Regions from separate parts of the Deefgea piscis genome, predicted to be linked through region 1. Evidence: riboswitches for the same ligand, from Rfam matches in the RefSeq annotation. Region 1 holds a riboswitch; the other holds the start of a gene.

Evidence for each region. Region 1 has a riboswitch for glycine ahead of K4H25_RS03280 (trimeric intracellular cation channel family protein). Riboswitches for the same ligand answer to the same signal wherever they lie in the genome.
Region 2: another riboswitch for glycine. It lies ahead of gcvT (glycine cleavage system aminomethyltransferase GcvT); the one in region 1 lies ahead of K4H25_RS03280 (trimeric intracellular cation channel family protein).

Annotation. Positions count from the first base shown of each region.
Region 1 covers NZ_CP081149.1:678,788-689,373, reverse strand. Annotated here, with positions in the region: gene K4H25_RS03315 (glutamine synthetase family protein) at 1-775, shown strand, start outside; gene K4H25_RS03310 (methyl-accepting chemotaxis protein) at 1,050-2,462, shown strand; gene K4H25_RS03305 (NAD(P)/FAD-dependent oxidoreductase) at 2,560-3,840, shown strand; gene K4H25_RS03300 (YbhB/YbcL family Raf kinase inhibitor-like protein) at 3,985-4,518, shown strand; gene K4H25_RS03295 (helix-turn-helix transcriptional regulator) at 4,561-5,385, shown strand; gene K4H25_RS03290 (ABC transporter substrate-binding protein) at 5,470-6,429, opposite strand; gene K4H25_RS03285 (glycine cleavage system transcriptional repressor) at 6,429-6,935, opposite strand; glycine riboswitch at 7,221-7,307, shown strand; glycine riboswitch at 7,309-7,405, shown strand; gene K4H25_RS03280 (trimeric intracellular cation channel family protein) at 7,498-8,112, shown strand; gene K4H25_RS03275 (bifunctional metallophosphatase/5'-nucleotidase) at 8,310-10,064, shown strand; gene K4H25_RS03270 (TerC family protein) at 10,495-10,586, opposite strand, start outside.
Region 2 covers NZ_CP081149.1:1,954,693-1,965,278, reverse strand. Annotated here, with positions in the region: gene K4H25_RS09125 (GNAT family N-acetyltransferase) at 1-407, shown strand, start outside; gene K4H25_RS09120 (DUF6268 family outer membrane beta-barrel protein) at 685-1,569, opposite strand; gene gcvP (aminomethyl-transferring glycine dehydrogenase) at 1,785-4,661, opposite strand; gene gcvH (glycine cleavage system protein GcvH) at 4,879-5,265, opposite strand; gene gcvT (glycine cleavage system aminomethyltransferase GcvT) at 5,358-6,464, opposite strand; glycine riboswitch at 6,698-6,806, opposite strand; gene K4H25_RS09100 (DUF445 domain-containing protein) at 7,067-8,359, opposite strand; gene dbpA (ATP-dependent RNA helicase DbpA) at 8,587-9,978, opposite strand; tRNA gene K4H25_RS09090 (tRNA-Pro) at 10,186-10,262, opposite strand; gene K4H25_RS09085 (cbb3-type cytochrome oxidase subunit 3) at 10,445-10,586, opposite strand, start outside.

The sequences.
Region 1 (10,586 bases):
GCAAGGTTTGCAAATCGACACCTTGATTCACGAAGTCGGCGCTTGCCAAATGGAGATCAATTTCTTGCATGGCAACGCCTTAGAACTCGCTGATCAGATTTTTTTATTTAAACGCACCGTACGCGAAGCGGCGATTCGCCATCAAATGTATGCCACCTTTATGGCCAAACCGATGGAGCACGAGCCCGGCTCGGCCATGCATATTCATATGAGTGTGGTCGATAAAACCAGCGGTAAAAATATTTACTCCAATGACGACGGGCAACCGAGCACGGTGTTTTATCAATCGATCGCTGGCATGCAAAAATACTTTCCGGCGGTGATTTCGCTCTTTGCGCCGTTTGTGAATAGCTATCGCCGTCTCACTCGCTATTACGCCGCCCCGATCAATGTGCAATGGGGTTTTGATAACCGCACTTGCGGCATTCGCATTCCGTATTCCACCCCTGCAGCACGGCGAATTGAAAACCGCGTTCCGGGGGTCGATTGCAATCCCTACTTGGCTTTGGCCGCGACTTTGGCCTGCGCCTATTTGGGTATTGTCGAACAACTCGAACCGACCGAGCCGCTCACGGGCGACGCATATAGCCTGCCATTTGCCTTTGCCAGAGAGCTAGAAGGTGCGATCAACCAATTGGCCGAATGCGCGCCGATTGCCGAGGTGCTCGGTGAAAAATTCATCAAAGCGTATTGCGCCGTCAAACAATCTGAATATATCGAATACGCCAAAGTGATCAGCCCGTGGGAGCGTAAACATTTGCTACTGCATGTTTGAATATTTAAATTTATTAAAAATAGATGATTAACGCTAATTACACAGAGTACATATAAATTGACATGGAATATATTAAAAATACAGTGACTAAATTAATTTTACAATGGTTTGTGCTACAAACCCAAACCATTTAAGGGCTATCCACGGAATAACGAGCAAGGATAAACCAATGAAAAATCTTCCCTTTAAACAGCAATTTTACATATTGCTTGCTGCTGTTTTGACCAGTTTATTATTACTCTCAATTTGGTCCTATCAGACCATGCGTACAGTAATGATTAATGGAGATCTTTACCATAAAATTGACGACAACAGCAATTTAATCGCCGACATTTTGCCGCCACCACAATACATCATTGAGGCCTATTTACTGTCACACCAATTAAGTGAAACTAGCCCTCCATCCACCGAGCTAATCAATCGATTTAAAACAATTAAAAATGAATTCTATCGAGGACAAGCACACTGGAAAGAAAGTAATCTACCACCCAATATACTCAATAGCCTAACTCAATCTATTTTTCAGCCTGCTGATGCCTTTTATAAAGAAGCCGAACAAGTTTTAATTCCAGCTCTAGAAAGCAAAAATCAAGTAAAAATTGCTGCGGCAAAAACGCGATTAGATCAACTCTATAAGCAACATCGTTTAGCTGTGGATGAACTGGTACCGATTCTCAAACAACAACAGCAACAATTAGAAGATCAAGCCAAAACATTGGTCAATAAATCATTACTTGGACTGTTAATCATCAGCTTTGGCTTGCTGATTGTGATCACTATCATTGCACTATATGTTATGAATTCTTTATTTAATTTACTTGGCAGTGAGCCAAGAGTTGCCTCAGTGATTGTCCGAGAGATTGCTTCTGGCAATTTGGCAGTGTCAATTCATTTAAAAAAGAATGATCAATCGAGTATTTTGTATCACTTGCAACAAATGACCGAAAAACTCAATCACGTTTTACACAATATTCGTAATAATTCTGCCACGCTGGTTAATTCAGCCGAGCAAATCGCGGATGCAGCTGAAGCATTAAGTCAAAATACGATTTCCGAAGTCACTAACGTTGAAGAAACACGATTGGCAATCAAAGAAATTAATCACTCACTCACCCTTTGCGCTACAAATGCGGTCACCTGCACGGACATCGCCCAACAATCATCAAACGATGCAACAACTGGTGAAGAGGCCGTCAGAAAAACAGCGCTCGCCATGGAGCAAGTTGCAACCAAAATCCACATCATTGACGATATCGCCTATCAAACCAATATATTGGCGCTCAATGCGGCAATTGAAGCAGCCAGAGCCGGCAATCATGGCAAAGGCTTTGCCGTTGTCGCCTCTGAGGTACGTAAGCTAGCGGAGCGAAGCCAAATCGCCGCCAAAGAAATCAGCGATATTACTGATAGCAGTGTGCTGCAATCCACACAGGCCGGTAAATTGCTCAGTAAAATCAAACCCGCAACGATAGACACTGCCGAGCTGATACAAGCCATCAGTAGTGCCACGAATATGCAAACCCAGAGCATAAATGAAATTAGCCTTACGGTAGATCAACTATCCGCCGCAACGCAAATCAACGCGGCAGCATCAGAAGAACTGGCTGCAACGGCTGATGAAATGAATACTCAAGCCGTACAGTTACAAGAATTGATTCGATTTTTTCATGTCCGAGAGCCGCAATAAAGCCTGTGTTTTTAACATCCAAAGTTAAAAAGCCAAATTCCTTTGCCTATCTCGCCATGTCGTCATTTTCACCACCTCAACTTATTGAATGAAAAAAATGCAAAAAATCAGTCACGCCGCCTCTTATTACGCCGCCAGCGCCCACCCACAACCAGCAAGGCCGGAGCTCAATCGCGATTTAGACGTCGATATCTGCATTATTGGTGCCGGATTTACCGGATTATCTGCCGGTCTGTTTTTAGCTGAGGCCGGTTATAACGTGGTTATTTTGGAGCAAGCACAAATCGCTTGGGGGGCTTCGGGGCGCAATGGTGGGCAAATTGTGAATTCGTATTCGCGCGATATGGATGTGATTGAACGGCAATATGGCAAAGCTACTGCCGACGCTTTGGGCGCAATGGCGTTTACCGGCAATCAAATTATTCGCCAAAGAATCGCGCATTATCAAATCGATTGCGACCTTAAAAATGGCGGACTGTTTGCGGCGCTCAGCAACAAACAACTGGGGCATCTGGCTGCACAAAAGGCACTCTGGGAGCGCTACGGCCATACCCAGCTAGAAATGCTAGACCAAGCGGCAATTGGCCAAGCCGTTGCCAGTGAGCGCTATGTCGGCGGCTTAGTTGACCATAGTGCCGGGCATATCCACCCACTCAATCTGGCGCTCGGCGAAGCTGCGGCATTTGAATCTTTGGGCGGGCAAATTTTTGAGCAATCGGCGGTCACGCAGATTCAACGTGGCACTCGCCCGGTGGTGCAAACGGCGCAGGGCTCGGTACGTTGCCAGTTTGTGATTGTCGCTTGCAATGCCTATTTGGGCGATTTAGTCCCAGAGCTCTCCGCCAAAACCATGCCTTGTGGCAGCCAAGTCGTCGCTACTGAGCCACTGGGCGCACTGGCTGAGCAACTAATTCCCAGCAATTACTGCGTCGAAGATTGTAATTTTTTGCTCGATTATTATCGTTTAAGTGCCGATCGCCGCTTAATTTATGGCGGAGGCGTTACCTATGGCGCACGCGATTTAGCGCATATTGAGGCAGTGATTGTGCCGAATTTACGCCAGACTTTTCCTCAGCTCAGCCATATTCAAATCGACTATGCGTGGACTGGGAATTTCTCATTAACACTATCGCGCTTACCGCAAATGGGGCGACTGGGCAGCAATCTGTATTACTCACAAGGCTGTAGCGGCCACGGCGTGACTTATACGCATTTGGCTGGGCGATTATTGGCGCAAGCCATACAAGGGCATAACAGCCAATTTGATGCTTTTGCCAAACTCCCGCACCACCCTTTTCCCGGCGGGCGCTTATTGCGCGTACCGCTCACGGCATTGGGCGCTTGGTATTACGCCTTGCGCGACCAACTCGGCATTTAAATCCATCAGCCAAAACGCATAAACGCTCAAAAATAATAAATAAATCACAAAATAGAGCGTTTAAGGATAAAATATGAGCTTTTCTGAACCATCGCTCTTTAAGATGCTGCGTATGATGGCTTTTCAACAACACGGAGAGCAATCATGAAACTCATTAGCAGCGCTTTATTTATGGCCCTTAGTCTGCACACCGCCTTTGCCGCTGAGTTCCAACTCACCAGCCAAGACATCCAAGCCAATGCGCCAATGACTAAAAAGCAAGAATTCAATGGTTTTGGTTGCAGTGGCAGCAATATTTCACCGCAACTCAGCTGGAAAAACGCTCCAGCCGGCACCAAAAGCTTTGCCATCACCGTGTTTGATCCAGACGCACCAACCGGTAGTGGCTGGTGGCATTGGAGTGTAGTGAATATTCCGGCCCAAGTGCAATCGATTGCCAGCGGTGCAGTACCAGCCGGCGCACTTGAAACGCGCACCGACTTTGGCCAAGCTGGCTACGGCGGCGCTTGCCCACCGATTGGCGATAAAGCGCATCGCTATATTTATACCGTTTGGGCTTTAGATACTGAAAAACTCCCAGTCGATGCCAATGCCAGCGGTGCCTTAGTGGGCTTTATGCTCAACCAACATCAACTGGCTAAAGCACAACTCACTGCCACCTATCAGCGCAGCAAATAATCCACGCGGCAAACTGCCGCCAGCACATAAGAGCCAGCGGCAATGCCTGCATTACACACCAAACAAATCAAATTGAGCCAAATCCAAGCCAAGTCAACGCAGTCTTTGCGCCAAATTTGCTGCTTGCAGCCTATGCTGATGCGCGTGCGCCAAGGTGAAAAACACCTCTTTATTGGCGAACAGCATTTCATTGCCCGTGTGGGTGATTTGGTGATTGCGCCCGCCGGGCTAGAAGTGACGCTGCGCAATCAAGCCGATCATTCTGGCTATGCCTGTGATGTGGTATTGCTCGATCCACAGCTGATTGCACGCTGTCGGCAGCAATACCCCGAAGTTTTGCGGGCGGCACTGCAGCAACCCGCACAGCTTTGCGTCAAGCTTGATCCATGGGTCGCCATGCAATGGGATCAGTTATTTCAAGCCAGCGACGTCGAACCGACGGCATTGCAGCACCATCGTGCGGTGGGCTTATTGCTGGCTTTGACCATGGCGGGGCAAGGACAGGCGATTTTTATCGATAAAGGCGATTCAATTAGCCAGCGCGTACAGCAATTATTATTGCTACATACCAGTAAGCCGTGGACGGTTGAGCAGATGGCGCAGCAATTGCATTTAGGCGCGTCGACATTGCGCCGACAATTGATGCAAGAAGGAAATTCATTTCGGCGTTTGCTCGAACAAGTTCGCTTAAATACCGCATTGGGGATGATACAAACCACCTCGCACAGCATTGGCGATATCGCGCAGCAATGTGGTTATGCCTCGGCATCCCGTTTTAGCAGCCGTTTTAGCCAGCAATTTGGCGTCAAACCGCTACAACTCCGAGCCACTGTCACCTCAGATGCCGCGCTGGCTGCACGCAATTAAAACCTCTTATATCTATAGGTATATTAAGATAAGCCATTAATAAAAAGACTTATCTTCACATACCCATACTTAAAGGTTTTAAAATTAAGGCAGCCAACTCACTCGTTTACTCAATTTATTGGGAATTTGAATTTTCCAGTAGCTCGCCTGTGTTCGGCTGAATATTAGATGGCCGTGGTCACTTTGGCGTACCGGCAGTGATAGCTGAGGATTTTTTAATATCGAACGCGCCATGCTGCCTGCCATTGCACCATGCTCAAAGCCCGATAACACCATGCCGCCCGCTGCCGCCTGCCGACTAATGGCAAAATCCCAAAAGCCAAAAATGGGCACCGGACTGTGCGCGCGCGTCCACGCCATCACTTCATCGGCATTCACATGCTGGGCATCGGCGCCAATTAAGGCTTGATAAGTCCCTATTACGATTGCATCGTATTGCAAATTGGCATTCATCACTTTATTTTGCCAAATCGAATAATTACTCACCAGCACCACATCAATATCATTGCGTTTTAAACGTTGAATATCCGTCTGTAAAAAATATGCCGATCGATCTTGATCTAATAACACCAAAATGCGCTTGGCATGCGGTAATAACTCGCGGATCAAATTAAAGTTTTGCTGGTACAACGGCCGCTCTATCACCCCAGTAATATGCTCGGGTAATTTACCGCCAAAATACTGCGCCGGATCCGCATTAATGCCTAAAAATACCACTGGCATTTTCATTCGAGCCAATCTTGGCCCCAATAGAGCCAAGGCGGCATCATCACCCAAGATCACTAAATCGGGCTTTTTTTGCTGAATTTCATAAAAAGCCAAATCAGCTTGTTCCAAATGCGCGCTAGTGGGCAAACGTTTGGTATCCAAAGCAATAAAGTCCAGTTCTGCAACGCCATCCAATTTACTGCGTAAACCATTTAAATACGCTTTATCCCAATCATTTTCAGGATGATAACTCTCCACCACAATCACTAAGGGAAAAGCCATAACGGAGGAAGCAATAAAAAATAGCAGCAGCGCAAAGCAACGTAAACGGGACATTAGTCAGTCCACTCCACCATTAAATCATCGGCAATACATTCCAATTGGCGATGCACTTGGTCTAAATCGACGTCCAACGGCGCAGATAAGATTAATTGCGCATGAAACATCATTTCACCCGACATCGCAGCACTCGATAACCATGTTTCGAGTTTTTCAATATTCACTGCAAACCGCGCCAAAATCGTCGCCACATCTTTAACAATCCCAACCCGATCATGCCCAATTAAACTTAATTCCACGCTTTGCGAAATGATTGCCGTTTCTTCTCGCTCAATATCCAATACACCACGAATATCTAAACCGGCGATTTGCTGCAAAGCCAATAACACCTCTTCACCCGCACCAGTAACGGCAACTTTAACAATTCCAGAAAACTGGCCAGCCAAACGAGAAAATGAAGACTCCAGCCAATTGCCATTTTTAGCTGCAATCGTTGCCGCCAATTGCTCAACCAAACCCGAACGATCTGGACCAATCACTGAAACAATCAATACATTATTCATGATCTACCTTTGCCAAATCACCATAGAGACTTAGCTTAGCCGATTTCTAAAGCCAAACTAACAATTACCCGAATTACGCAGCGAAATTCCTACAACAAGCGTAATTAAGCGCACTACAGCCAGCATACGGATGCAATGTGACAACGCCACAATGATCTAAATGCATTTGATACGCCTATTTTTAAATCCAGTAATTCACTATTCATCACGATGAAATCCGCATTTAACTGCCGGCAATTCTGGCGACGCTGAAATTGACTCGTCCTCGCTTTAGCGTTAGCATCGCCCCTCCTCGCGGGAGAGAAAGGCATCTGCCTTCGCCGAAGACGCAAGCTCCCAGAATCGCTCAGGCCCATGTACCGCAGGAATTTTGATTCAGCCAATTGGAGAGCGGTTGCCCAGCGCAACCCACCGAAGGGGCAAGTGGCACCCGCCACGCAACTCTCAGGTAAAAGGACAAAGGGAGAGGCTATTCCAAAACTTGGAATTTACGCTAGGAGCCCACCTTGTCCGCAATCTATCCGCAGCAAACTACCCCAAGCAGCAAAGAGCGAGTTCGCCCATGCTCACGTTAATCTATTTATTGGCTATTTCGGCCGAAGCCATGACCGGCGCCTTGGCCGCTGGCCGGCGCAATATGGATATCTTTGGCGTATCGGTGATCGCTTTTTTAACTGCCTTAGGCGGCGGCACGGTGCGCGATATTTTGCTGGGCCGCTACCCCATCGCGTGGACGCAGCATCCTGAATACGTCGCTTTAGTGATCGCCAGCGGCATCGCCGCCGTCTTGATTAGCCGCCATATGAAGCGCCTCAATCGGCTATTTATGTTCCTCGACGCCCTTGGCCTTATCGCCTTTACCATCATCGGCTGCGACGTGGCTTTGGAGATGAACTACCACCCACTGATCGTTTTATTATCTGGCATGATCACCGGTATTGCCGGCGGCATCTTGCGCGATATGCTCTGCAACCGAGTACCTATCGTTTTTCTGCGCGAGCTCTACGCCAGCGTCTCGATGCTGGTCGGCTTATTGTATATCGGCCTATTCACACTCAAAATCGACCACGACCTCAACGTCGCCGCCTGCTTCGCCCTTGGCCTACTACTAAGACTCACCGCCCTCAAACGCGGCTGGCGACTCCCAGCATTTAATTATCGACACGATATGCATTGATCTCAGTCGATTAATCTCAATCAATTCATACCTGCGATTACGCTGCGCTAATCGCATCTACAGTTCCCACTAGTTTGTTTTGCTTGCCTCACGAGGCCGACAGTTTCAAAAAGAGCTTAACAAAAACTTCACCTTGCCGTATCTAAACTGAAAGAATGTAAGCTTATGCTCTCCTCAATTCTTACGAGGTGAATGCAATGAAAATTCGTGCTTCTGTTCAAGCGGTACTGGCAATTTGCGCCATGCCGCTGTTTTTAAGCGCTTGTGGTGGCGGCTCATTCACTGATCCGACGCTGACAACACCAGCCGCAACAACAACGCCTGCTTCTGCAACACCGACTCCCATACCGGTGGTTAATACGGCGCCGATTGAAGTTAAAATGCTGGCGATTAATGATTTTCATGGCAATCTAAAACCTGGTGGCACGGTAACGATTCCCGATCCTGCCGATGCAACTAAAACCATCAAGGTCGCCGCAGGGGGTAGCGAATATCTGGCAACATGGCTAAAAACGCTGAAAGCCAAAAACCCGAATAATATTATTGTTTCCGCTGGCGATTTAATTGGCGCTAGCCCGCTGCTATCGGCGCTGTTTCACGACGAACCAACGATTGAAGCCATGAATGAAATGGGGTTGGAGCTCAACGCGGTTGGCAATCATGAGTTTGACGAAGGCAGTACCGAGCTATTGCGGATGCAAAGCGGCGGTTGCCATCCAACAGATGGCTGCAAAGCGGGAACGACATTTGGCGGTGCAAAGTTTAAATTTTTAGCGGCGAATGTCGTTGATAGCAAATCGGGGAAAACACTCTTTCCCGAATATCAAGTCAAAGAATTTAGCGGCGTTAAAGTCGCATTTATTGGCATGACGCTTAAAAACACACCGGGCATTGTGACGCCATCAGGCGTGGCGGGCTTAACGTTTAAAGATGAAGCCGACACCGTCAATGCACTGGTGCCTAAGCTTAAAACACAAGGCATCGAGGCCATTGTGGTGTTGGTGCACGAAGGTGGCACGCAGCTTGGCGGTTTGAACGAATGCAAAGGCGTATCGGGCGCGATTGTCGACATCGTGAAACGCCTTGATCCGGCGGTAGATGCCGTGGTTTCTGGCCACACGCATCAAGCGTATAACTGCCAAATTAATGGCAAATTGGTCACCAGCGCCAATCAATATGGCCGAGTTATTTCTGAGATCGATCTGACATTAGATCCTAAAACGCGCGATGTGATTAAATCATCGGCGAAAAACATCGTCGTGACGAATGATGTCGCTAAAGACGCTGTACAAACTGCAATCATCACCAAATACGATGCGCTGGTTACACCACTGGAAAATCGCATTGTGGGTACGATTGCCGGTGCTTTGCTTAAAACCACCAATCCCGCCGGTGAAAGCACTCTGGGCGATGTGATTGCCGATTCGCAATTGGCCGCCACCACCCCCGCCAACATGGGCGCAGCGCAAATTGCGTTTATGAATCCGGGCGGCGTGCGTGCTGATTTAATACCGGTCGCCGCGCAAGTGACTTATGGCCAGCTCTTCACCGTGCAACCGTTTGGCAATACTTTGGTATCGATGACGCTCAATGGTGCGCAAATCAAGGAAATGCTCGAACAGCAATTTATGGGCTACAGCAATAATCAGCCATTTAACCGTATTTTGCTGGTCTCCAATGGTTTTAGTTACAGCTGGGATTCAACGCTGGCGGCGGGGCAAAAAGTCGATGCCGCCAGCATCAAGCTCAATGGCGTGGCGATTTCCAGTGTGCTCAATTACCGGGTGACGGTGAATAATTATCTTGCGTCCGGCGGCGATGGTTTTACCGTGCTCACCAAAGGCACGAATATCCTTGGCGGTGCGCAAGATGTTGATGCGTTCGAAGCGTATATCAAAGCCAATCCTAACCTTGCCGTGCCTACACTCAATCGCGTGGTGAAAATTAAGTAATCCAACTTAATTCGTTAACAGCCGCCCAGATTTTGGGCGGTTTTTTTATGCGACATAGTGAACGCATCTGACTTAATAAATCGTCGCCGCAGGGCATTGTGGCTAGAATGTTGACGAGCTGACAGCCGCATGAAAGCATTTGGAGCGTAATGAGGGGAACAGGAAAATATGGACATCAAAGTTTGAAGCAATGTCCGTCCACACAATAAAACTAGAAAGTCCGCTTTGGCCGAAATATCGATACCGATGGGTGAAAAATGAGAGGCAGCAAACCATCTGGTTGCTGCCTTCAATATTTCTGACTTGTGCCAGTGCTGTTCGGCCTTAACGAACTAATCAACCCCTATAGTTAAATATCCAAAATCATTAAACCACTACAGTAAAGTGAACTATTGATTACGTCGCTTATCTTCTCTAACTTAGTCAGATTTTACTCCCCTGTATCTCGAGTTTTCCATAGAGAGAACAGTACCCCCGCTGCCAGTAGTCCAAAAGTCACCGCCAATGATAAGACCGGTGGTA
Region 2 (10,586 bases), 1.3 Mb from region 1:
ATATTGCCTTGTTACTCACGCAACTGGGCTATCCCGCCAGCACAGATGAAGCCGCTCAACGTATTGCGTATATGGCAACGCCAATGAATGCACTATTTGTTGCCTGCACAAAAGAGAACAACACCCCGCGAGGGTTAGTGGGCATCCATCTTTTGCCCATGCTGCATTGCAGCGCCCTACTCGGCAAAATCACTGGGCTGGTCGTCGAGACCACATCTCGCGGCCAAGGCGTAGGATCTGCGTTGATGCAGGCGGCAGTTGATTTTGCCACTGAGCACCAAGCACCCAGAATCGAAATCATCAGTGGCAACCATCGACCTGAAGCCCATGCTTTCTACCGAAAATTGGGCTGCGTGGCCACCGAGCAAACCAAATTTAATCTACTCACGCCGGTACACAGCGCATAAAAAAGCGCCATCTTGATGATGGCGCTTTAACTTAAAAGCAAAATTTGCAGCAATCGGCGACAGAAGAAACCAATCAATCCACCAATGCCGATCTAGATTGCATGGCCCTCAAGCAAACCACTTAGCCAAGAGGTATTTGGTTATAAAGCACATTGAATAAGCATTGCAGTAATATACCTAGTTTAAATTTTCATGCTTATCTTTTAGATCGTCGGCTAAAGCCGACCCTACAAGACCATTGGCTTTCTAAATACACAATATAAGGGCAAAGTTTTGATTAAAACCGCCCCGTCAAACTCAGCCCCAAAAATGGCATCGTGCCATAGCTTTCACTAATCAAGGCATCACCTTGCTGATTGCGGATTTTAAATTCGCCATTCAGTGCCGCACCGGCATAAAAATCTAAGCGTGTGCTGGGCGCAAATTGATAGCCAGCGCGAACAAATAAGGGCACCGAGTTGTTTTCTAAAATGCCATTGGCGGCAATGGGGTTATCACTGGCTAAGCGAGTTTGATAACTGCGCCATGTGCCACCGGCGGCAAAATCCCAAACACTCGAGGCTTTCCACGACAACTCCAAGCCTGCAGGGCCAACGGGACCAGCGACAAAGGGGTTTTTTAAGGTCAGCTGATCGCTGATTTGCCAATTAAGTAATACAAACGGAAACACCACGTTTTCATCAAAACTCTGCCACGCGCTCACGCCTAAACCCAGCATTAAGCGCGGCGAGAAATAATGCGCCACATAGGCATTGCCGCCCCAATTGATACTTTCGCCCTGATCAGCTCCCGCTTCGGCAGCATATTGCACACCGGGCGTTACGCCAAAAATCCAACCGTCGGCAGTTACAAAACGATAAGGCATTGAGAGTTCAAGCCGATTTAAATCTTGCCACGGCGTTTTTCCGCCCCAAGCCACTGGCGCGTCAAAATGCCATTGCTGCTGACTGGCGTTCAGCGCCAAACCAAGGCTGTGCTGTGCATCAATTTGCTGATTCACGCTCAGCGACGCGATCAGCCATTCGCTACTAACTTCACCGCCAGCATCTAAATCCGCATTGGGCATCACCACCGGCGTTACGCTGTAATTGATCGTCGCTTCACTCGCGACGGCGCACCATGGCAATAAAGCCAAAAGTGCCGTGATTAAGGTTTTTTTCATTCAAGAAATCGATATAAAGTAAGAATTTGCTCGCGAGTTTAGCGACACCTTTTACGCAACGCGATTTATTTAGCGGCAGTGTCGCGCCAATGTTCATTTGTCAGTTTGTAGACATAAAAATACCCCACCAAACCTCGGCGGGGCTATTTAAATTGGCGATATTACGATGTGCTGAATGCCGTGCTACAAACACAAAATCCAACAAACAATCGCAATTACTCGTATTGATCCATGCTCGGGCAAGCGCAAATCAAATTGCGGTCGCCATACACATCGTCAATCCGATTCACCGACGGCCAGAATTTATTATCCAGCACATACGGCAAAGGGAAGAACGCCACTTCACGCGAATACGGACGATCCCATTCAGCAGCGATATCGTTTTTGCTGTGCGGTGCGTTTTTCAATGGATTATTCTCCGCTGGCCAAACACCGGCTTGTACTTGATCGATTTCTTGGCGAATCGAAATCATCGCCGCAATAAAGCGATCGAGTTCAGCTTTAGATTCTGACTCTGTCGGCTCAATCATCAAGGTTCCCGCCACCGGAAAACTCATCGTCGGCGCGTGAAAGCCATAATCCATCAGGCGTTTGGCAATATCGACTTCAGTAATGCCACTCGCAGCTTTGAGCGGGCGAATATCAATAATACACTCATGCGCCACGCGACCATTCGCGCCGGTATATAGCACCGGATAATGCGCCGACAATTGCTGCATCATGTAATTGGCGTTCAGTAGCGCGATTTCCGTAGCATGCTTAACGCCGCCCGCGCCCATCATCGTGATATACATCCACGAAATCGGCAAAATCGACGCCGAACCAAATGGCGCGGCCGATACGGCTGATTGACCTTGCGCGACGCTAGCGTCACCTTGATCGATATTGGCCACCGCATGATTGGACATAAACGGCGCTAAATGCGCTTTCATGCCAATTGGCCCCATGCCCGGCCCACCGCCGCCGTGCGGAATGCAGAAGGTTTTGTGCAAATTCATGTGGCTAACATCAGCGCCGATATCGGCTGGGCGCGTTAAGCCCACTTGCGCATTCAAATTTGCGCCATCCATATACACTTGACCGCCAAACTGATGTACCGTCGCGCAGATTTCTTTGACTGCCGTTTCAAACACGCCATGCGTTGATGGATAGGTCAGCATCAAGGCCGCCAAATTCGCACCGTGTAATTCAGCCTTGGCTTTCAGATCAGACAAATCAACGTTGCCGCTGTCATCACAATCGACCACCACAACTTTAAGACCCATCATTTGCGCCGTTGCCGGATTAGTGCCGTGCGCAGACTTAGGAATTAAGCAAATATCGCGATGCGCTTCATTGCGGCTATCGTGATAGCGACGAATCGCCAACAAACCGGCATATTCGCCCTGCGCGCCAGAATTGGGCTGCATACAAATGGCGTCAAACCCAGTAATTGCTTTGAGCTGATCGGCGAGGCCATTAATCATTTCAAAGTAACCCAGCGTTTGCGCTTTCGGTGCAAACGGATGGATATTGCCAAATTCAGCCCAAGTAACCGGAATCATTTCGCTGGTGGCATTGAGTTTCATGGTGCAACTACCCAATGAAATCATCGAATGATTCATCGCCAAATCACGATTTTCGAGGCGCTTGAGGTAACGCAGCATTTCGTGTTCGGTGTGGTAGCGATTAAAGACTGGGTGCGTTAAATAGTTTGAGGCGCGTTGCAACGCCGCCGGAATCACTTCGCTTGTCGCCAAGTCGAGTGCGGCCAAGTCGGCTGATTGACCAGTAAACAATTGAATCAAAGTGGCCAAATCTTTTTGCGTCGCGGCTTCATGAAAGGCCACGCTCAAGACTGAATCAGAGACTTGCAGCAAGTTGTAACCCGCCGCCAAGGCTGCGGCGTAAATGCTCGCCGTTTGCGCGCCAGTATTGACTTGTACCGTATCAAAAAACGCGTCGTGAACGATTTTCCCACCCGAACCGTTGGCGAACCGAACGCCTTGCGCAAACAAACTCGCCAAGCGATGCGTGCGCCCAGCAATGCGCTTAATTCCCGCTGGGCCGTGATACACCGCGTACATTCCCGCCATATTGGCGAGCAGTACTTGCGAAGTGCAAATGTTAGAATTGGCTTTTTCACGACGAATATGTTGCTCACGCGTTTGCAGTGCCATACGCAGCGCAGTTTTACCTTTGGCATCAATCGATACGCCAATGATCCGGCCCGGTGCCGAGCGTTTCATTTCATCTTTAAAGGCAAAATACGCCGCGTGTGGGCCGCCAAACCCCATTGGAATGCCAAAACGCTGACTACTACCAATGGCTACATCCGCGCCCATTTCCGCCGGCGATTTAAGTAGCGCCAAGGCCAACAAATCCGCCGCAACAATCGCCACCCCCCCACGCGCTTTAAGCGCTGCAATCGGCGCAGTTAAATCACGCACAGCCCCATCGGCACCCGGATATTGCAGCAAAGCACCAAAATAATCATCGTCACCCGCGGCAGTTGCCGCACCGATGACCAGCTCAAACCCGAAGTATTGAGCGCGGGTCTTTACTACATCAAGTGTCTGTGGCAATACCTGTTCATCTACGAAGAATTTCTCGGCTTTGACTTTCGAAATCCGCCGCGCCATCGCCATCGCTTCGGCGGCTGCCGTGGCCTCATCGAGCAAGGATGCATTAGCCAAATCCAGCCCCGTCATATCGATAATCATTTGCTGGTAATTGAGCAAAGCTTCTAAACGACCTTGGGCGATTTCGGCTTGATACGGTGTGTAGGCGGTATACCAGCCAGGGTTTTCGAGCACATTACGCAAAATCACATTCGGCGTGATATTGGGGTAATAGCCCAAACCAATAAAGCTGTGATTAACGATGTTTTTAGCCGCAATAGCGCGAATTTTCGCCAAAGCGTCCACTTCAGAAACCGCATCCGGCAAAGGCAATTTTTGCTTAAAACGAATATCGTCCGGAATGGTTTGCGCGACTAAATCTTCAATCGAGCTCGCGCCAATTTGCGCCAGCATCGCCGCTTGATCAGCCGCATTGGGGCCAATATGCCGAGCAATAAATTCTTCGTGGTTAAACAGTGTAGAGAGCGACATGAAGCACCTAGAATGGTTGAAAATTTAAAACCTTTCAACGCAGAGGCGCAAAGACGCAGAGAAAATCTTAAAACTAAGGTCTTAATTTAGGGTCGCTTTCAAGCCGCCTCTTAAATCGATTAAGCTTGTCGACCCTAAACGGGCTCCTAAAAAAGAAACACCATCAAGACTTTTAGACTTTCTCTGCGCCTCTGCGCCTCTGCGTCAGGTGTTGTTTTTAAACGCCGATTTCTTTGGCGTATTGTTCTGCCGTCATCAAACCATCAAGCACCGATGCATCGGCCGGTTTAACGCGGAAAAACCAAGCTGCACCGTAGGGTTCGGTATTGGCCAATTCTGGCGCATCCACCAAAGCATCGTTCACAGCGACCACTTCACCCGCAATCGGTGCGTATACATCCGATGCCGCTTTCACTGACTCAACCACGCCTGCGGTGGCGTCGGCGGCTAACTCATCACCCACTTGTGGCAATTCAACAAACACGATATCGCCCAATAGTTCTTGGGCGTGATCGGTAATACCGATGGTCACTGTGCCGTCGGCTTCTAAACGCAACCATTCGTGGCTGTTAACGTATTTAAGTTCGGCTGGAATATGGCTCATGATTTTTCCTTAGGGATTTGAGATGGGGATTTGGGAGCAAGGATAGAACAGGGTTTACTCCCCATTCCCCATTCCCTACTCCCCGAATTAATTTATGCAAACACTTTTTTGCCATTGCGAACAAACGGCATTTTCACCACGCGAACGTCGGTCAGCGTGCCGCGTAAGTCCACTTGCACCGTGTCGGTGTCTTTAGTTGCTGCAGGAACGCGGGCGATGGCCACGGAATGCTTGAGCGTTGGCGAAAACGTGCCGCTGGTTATTACGCCTTGACCCACGCCAGCCACTTCAACAATTTGACCTTCGCGCAAAACGCCACGACCTTCGAGCACCAAACCCACTTGCTTCAACGCCACACCTGCCGCGCGTTCAGCCTCGAGTGCTGCGCGGCCGATAAAATCACGCTCAGTCGGTTGCCACGCAATGGTCCAACCCATGCCGGCCGCCAATGGCGAAATGGTTTCGTCCATATCGTGACCATACAGATTCATGCCGGCCTCAAGGCGCAAAGTGTCGCGCGCGCCCAAGCCGATAGGCGCAATACCCACGCTCAGCAGTGCTTGCCAAAAGGTCGCCGCTTCGTCGCTGGGCAACATGATCTCTAAACCATCTTCGCCGGTATAACCGGTGCGGGCAATAAACCAGCCGTCTTCAACTGGGCCAAAAGGAAAGCCTTGAAACACATTCAGCGCTTTCACCGCGTCTTCCCAGTCTTCGTGGATGACTTTGCACACTTTGGCGATGGCGTTAGGGCCTTGAATCGCAATCATCGCCAATTCGCGGCGCACATGCAGTTGCACGTCAAAGTTGGCCGCTTGCTTAAGCATCCACGCAATGTCTTTGTCGGCGGTGCCCGCGTTGACCACCATCCGGTAGCCATAATGCGTCAGGTAAACGATCAAATCGTCGATCACCGTGCCTTCGGGCGTTAACATCCCCGAATACAAAGCTTTACCTTCGGTGCTGAGTTTTTCGACATCATTGGCAATCAAAAAACGTAAAAACGCTTTGGCTTCGCTGCCGACGATATCGAGCACGCACATATGCGACACATCAAACATGCCGGCGTCAGTGCGTACAATTTCGTGTTCTTTAAGTTGTGATCCGTAATGAATCGGCATCAACCAGCCGGCGAAATCAACCATTTTGGCGTTCGCAGCAAGGTGGGATTCATACAGTGGTGTAGTTTTGGTTGTCATTGGGGTTCCTTAGGGTATAGCCCTCTAAGTCCGACGGCTTATAGCACGACGGGCAACACCCCTCTGTCCTGACACCTGAGATTTTCCGGCCGCAGTATAGATCTGCTGAAAAAAAGCCAATTTAACACCACCCCGTGATTGCACGAGGCGTAGCAATTAAAAAAGTTTTTGCCGTTGAGCCCTTCGGTGGATGCTGCGGGTGTAAACACCGAGCACCGCTCTCCAGAGTTTTACTTTTGCCAGCAGTCCCTGATACCTGAGCGATTTGCGGGTGCATTTGCGCCTTCGGTGGTGACCTCAACCCAATAAATGGTAAAAATCACACTCTCCTGCTGTACGGCCGGATTATCACGGGAAGCTTGCCAATTGGCAAGCCACAAAACAGGATTTTTACCCTAATCCTTGCCACAAAAAACAAAAAGCCAAGCGAATGCGCATCGCTTGGCTTTAGTGCTTCGTCAAGATTACAAACCAACACCGCGCTACGCATTGTCGTCCAGCAAAGCAAAAGGCTAAATTCGATGGCGATTGGGCTTAATATCGCGCTCGGCGGGTCAGCGCGGACTTTGCTTTAAATTCCCCCATCCGCCAAACCCAAGACTTTAACGCAATAATTGATGGCCCGTATACAAAAACAAACCAATCAACCCGCCCACCAACGTGCCATTCAGGCGAACAAACTGCAGATCAACGCCCACGCTGACTTCCAGCCGCTCAACCATCACTTCATCATCCCAAGCTTTGAGTTGTTCGGCGATAAATTGGCCAATTTGTCGCCGATATTTTTTAACTAGCACTCCAGCTGCGACGCGGGCGTGGCGATTTAACCAGTCGGCCAGAACGACGTCATCCGCCAAGCGCACACCCAAATGCTGCAAACTGAGCGCCAATTTGGCGCGTAGCACTGAGTCTTGCGCCGCCAAATCATCAGCCAACCAAGCCACCAGCCGCGACCACATATTGTCGATAGCGTTCAGCAAACTCGGCTGCGCCAATAAATGCTGCTGACTCAACTGCAGCGCCGCTTGTAGTGATGCATCGTGCTTTAGATTTTGCTCCAGATCCGCTAACGCTTGATCAAAATGCTCACGCAATGGATGATCGCTCGATTCGCGCATGTTTTGCACTTCACGCCCTGCCGCATGCACCAGTTTTTTGGCCATATAGCGCCCACCGGCTGCATCGAGTGAAATCCAGCGCAAATAATCAAATTCAGCGGCAATAATGCCGGCGATATGCTGTTGCAGCTCAGGCTTTTGCAGCTCCTGATCTAAATGCGCCAGCACGGCATCGAGCATGACTTGATGCTGACCACTTTGCCGTATCACAGCCAAAATCTCACCAGCTGGTTTCACCAAATCAATTTGCGCCAATTGCTGCAGCAACAATCCACGCAAACGCAGCGCCATCGCTGGTTCAGTCAAGCTTTGCAAAATAAAATCCATCAGCTTAGCGACTTGATCGGCGCCCGCTTTGGCATTCACATCCACTTGCAGCCAAGCGGCCAATCGACGCGCTGGATTAAATTGACTCACTTTTTCCATAATCCGCTCGCTGGACAAAAAATGCGTCTCAATAAATTCACCCAAACTATCGGCAATGCGGTGTTTGTTTTTGGGAATAATCGCCGTATGCGGAATCGGTAAATTCAATGGATGTCGAAACAGCGCTGTCACAGCAAACCAATCGGCCAAACCACCGACCAAAGCGGCCTCAGCAAAAGCGGCAATATAAGGCAAACTGGGATGCGCGCCGCGAAAATACGTCGCCAGCAGCATAATCAATGCCATCAGCACCAGCAATAGCGTCGCATTACGCTTTAGCAGCCGCAAACGCTGCGCCTTAACATCAAAAGAACGTGCCGCCGGCTGGCGCGGGGTCGGATTGATTACCATAAGCCCTCGAAAAAAATTAAGCCCTGCTATTTGAAAGCCTACATGCAGCAAGGTCAAGTCATGCCCCCACTCGCTTCTCAAACTACTGCAGTAGCGAGCGACTGCCACATCACGTTAGCCGCTGATTTATATTTATAGTGACATGTCACCAATGTATACACAGACACTTACTCCGCACAAACAATAATGCCCAGCATTGGCTGGGCATTATGCAGACTAAAATCGTTTTATTTCACAATTTGAACTTTAACCGGCTTACCTTTAAGTTTGCCTTTGTCATTACCCAAACGAGCAATCACTTGGTTGGCGTATTGCAATTGCACCGCCACATACGTTCTAAATTCGAACAAATCAATTTTACCAATTGCGTCATTCGGAATTGCGCCGTCGCCAGTTAAAGCGCCAACGACATCACCAGGGCGCACTTTTTGTTTGCGCCCGGCATCAAAGCAAATCGTTGCCATTTTGGCCGGCAAAGCATAATCACCATTGATTTTTAGATCGGCTTCTTTGCCTTCTGGGATCGGCAACTCTAGGTATTCTTCAATAGTGCGCTGACGCTTTACTTGCGATGGCGATACCAAACTAAAGGCAAAGCCTTTTTTACCTGCACGGCCAGTACGACCAATTCGATGCACGTAGATTTCAGGGTCGTACGGCAATTCGTAATTCACCACGGCAGCCAAGTCTTTAATATCCAAGCCTCGGGCGGCCATATCGGTGGCAACCAGAATTGGGCAACTACCATTGGCAAATTTAACCAGCGTTAAATCACGATCACGCTGCTCGAGCTCGCCGTGTAATTCAATCGCATCAAAACCGTCTTTTTGTAAACTACGCGCCAAATCCATACAGTCTTGGCGGGTATTACAAAACACCACGCTGGATGCTGGTTGGTAATGCGCGAAAATGCGCTTAAGCAAATCGGCTTTTTCTGCGTTGTCTTTGACCAAATATAATTGCTGCTCAATAAACACCTGATCGTGCAAAGACTCCACCGTGACTTCAGTCGGCGCGCGTTGAATCGACGCACTGAGTTTACGAATCCCTTCGGGATACGTTGCTGAAAACAGCAAGGTTTGACGCCAGCGCGGCAGAAAATCAATCACATCTTGCACTTCACCGCCAAAACCCATATCGAGCATACGATCGGCTTCGTCCAGCACCAGCGTGCTGACTTGTTTTACGATCAGGGTGTTTTTATGTAAATGATCTTGAATACGACCCGGCGTGCCGACCACCACGTGTGCACCATGCGCCAATGAGGCCGCTTGCGGCGTTAACGGTGTACCGCCGCACAAAGTCAGAATTTTTAAATTGGGTAAATGGCGCCCCAAACGGCGCAAATCTTTACTCACCTGATCGGCAAGTTCTCGCGTTGGGCACAGCACTAAAGCTTGTACACGGTGCAAATTAATATTGAGTTTTTGCAGTAGCGGAATACCAAACGCAGCCGTTTTACCACTCCCAGTTTTGGCTTTAGCAATAATATCGCCGCCTTCGAGCACAATCGGCAAGCTCGCCGCTTGAATTGGCGTCATCGCCTCAAATCCCAGCGAAGCCAGATTATCGAGCATTTCAGCAGGTAAATTTAGAGCAGAAAACGGCGTTTTAGTCATAGCAAATCCAATGATGTATAGAAAGCAAGCCAACAAGGCAGTGGCATCTGCAGCGCGAAAACTTAAAAAATCGCATCGCAAATCGATTAAGCTAAGCGGCTTAAATCAATCCATTGCACTACAAGCATTCTAAGGGATTTACAACGAGAACTAAGATTTAGATTGGTAATGCAGGGGTGAAACTGAGATGAGGCAAAGCAAGAAGTCTGGTCGGGGCGGTGGGATTCGAACTCACGACCACCTGGTCCCAAACCAGGTGCGCTACCGGGCTGCGCTACGCCCCGAACAGGACCCGAATATTATAGATCATTTAAAAAAGGGTCAAGCACTATCGAACAAAAATATCGACAAACAACAAAAAAAACCAATAACAGCCTGTTTTTACACGCAATTAAAAACAAGCCAATCACTTGCCACGCGAAAAACTCGCGCCGTATGCGGCAGTCAATTGACGTGGCGTCTTGATTTAATCTGCTTTTTCATCTTTTTTATCGATTTTTTCGCTATCAAACGGCAGTTTGGCGTCTTCTTCAAAGCGTTTTTTCTGCTTTTTACCAAACACCCAAATCACAATCGCCACAAAAGCCACAATTAAAATCAAATGATAA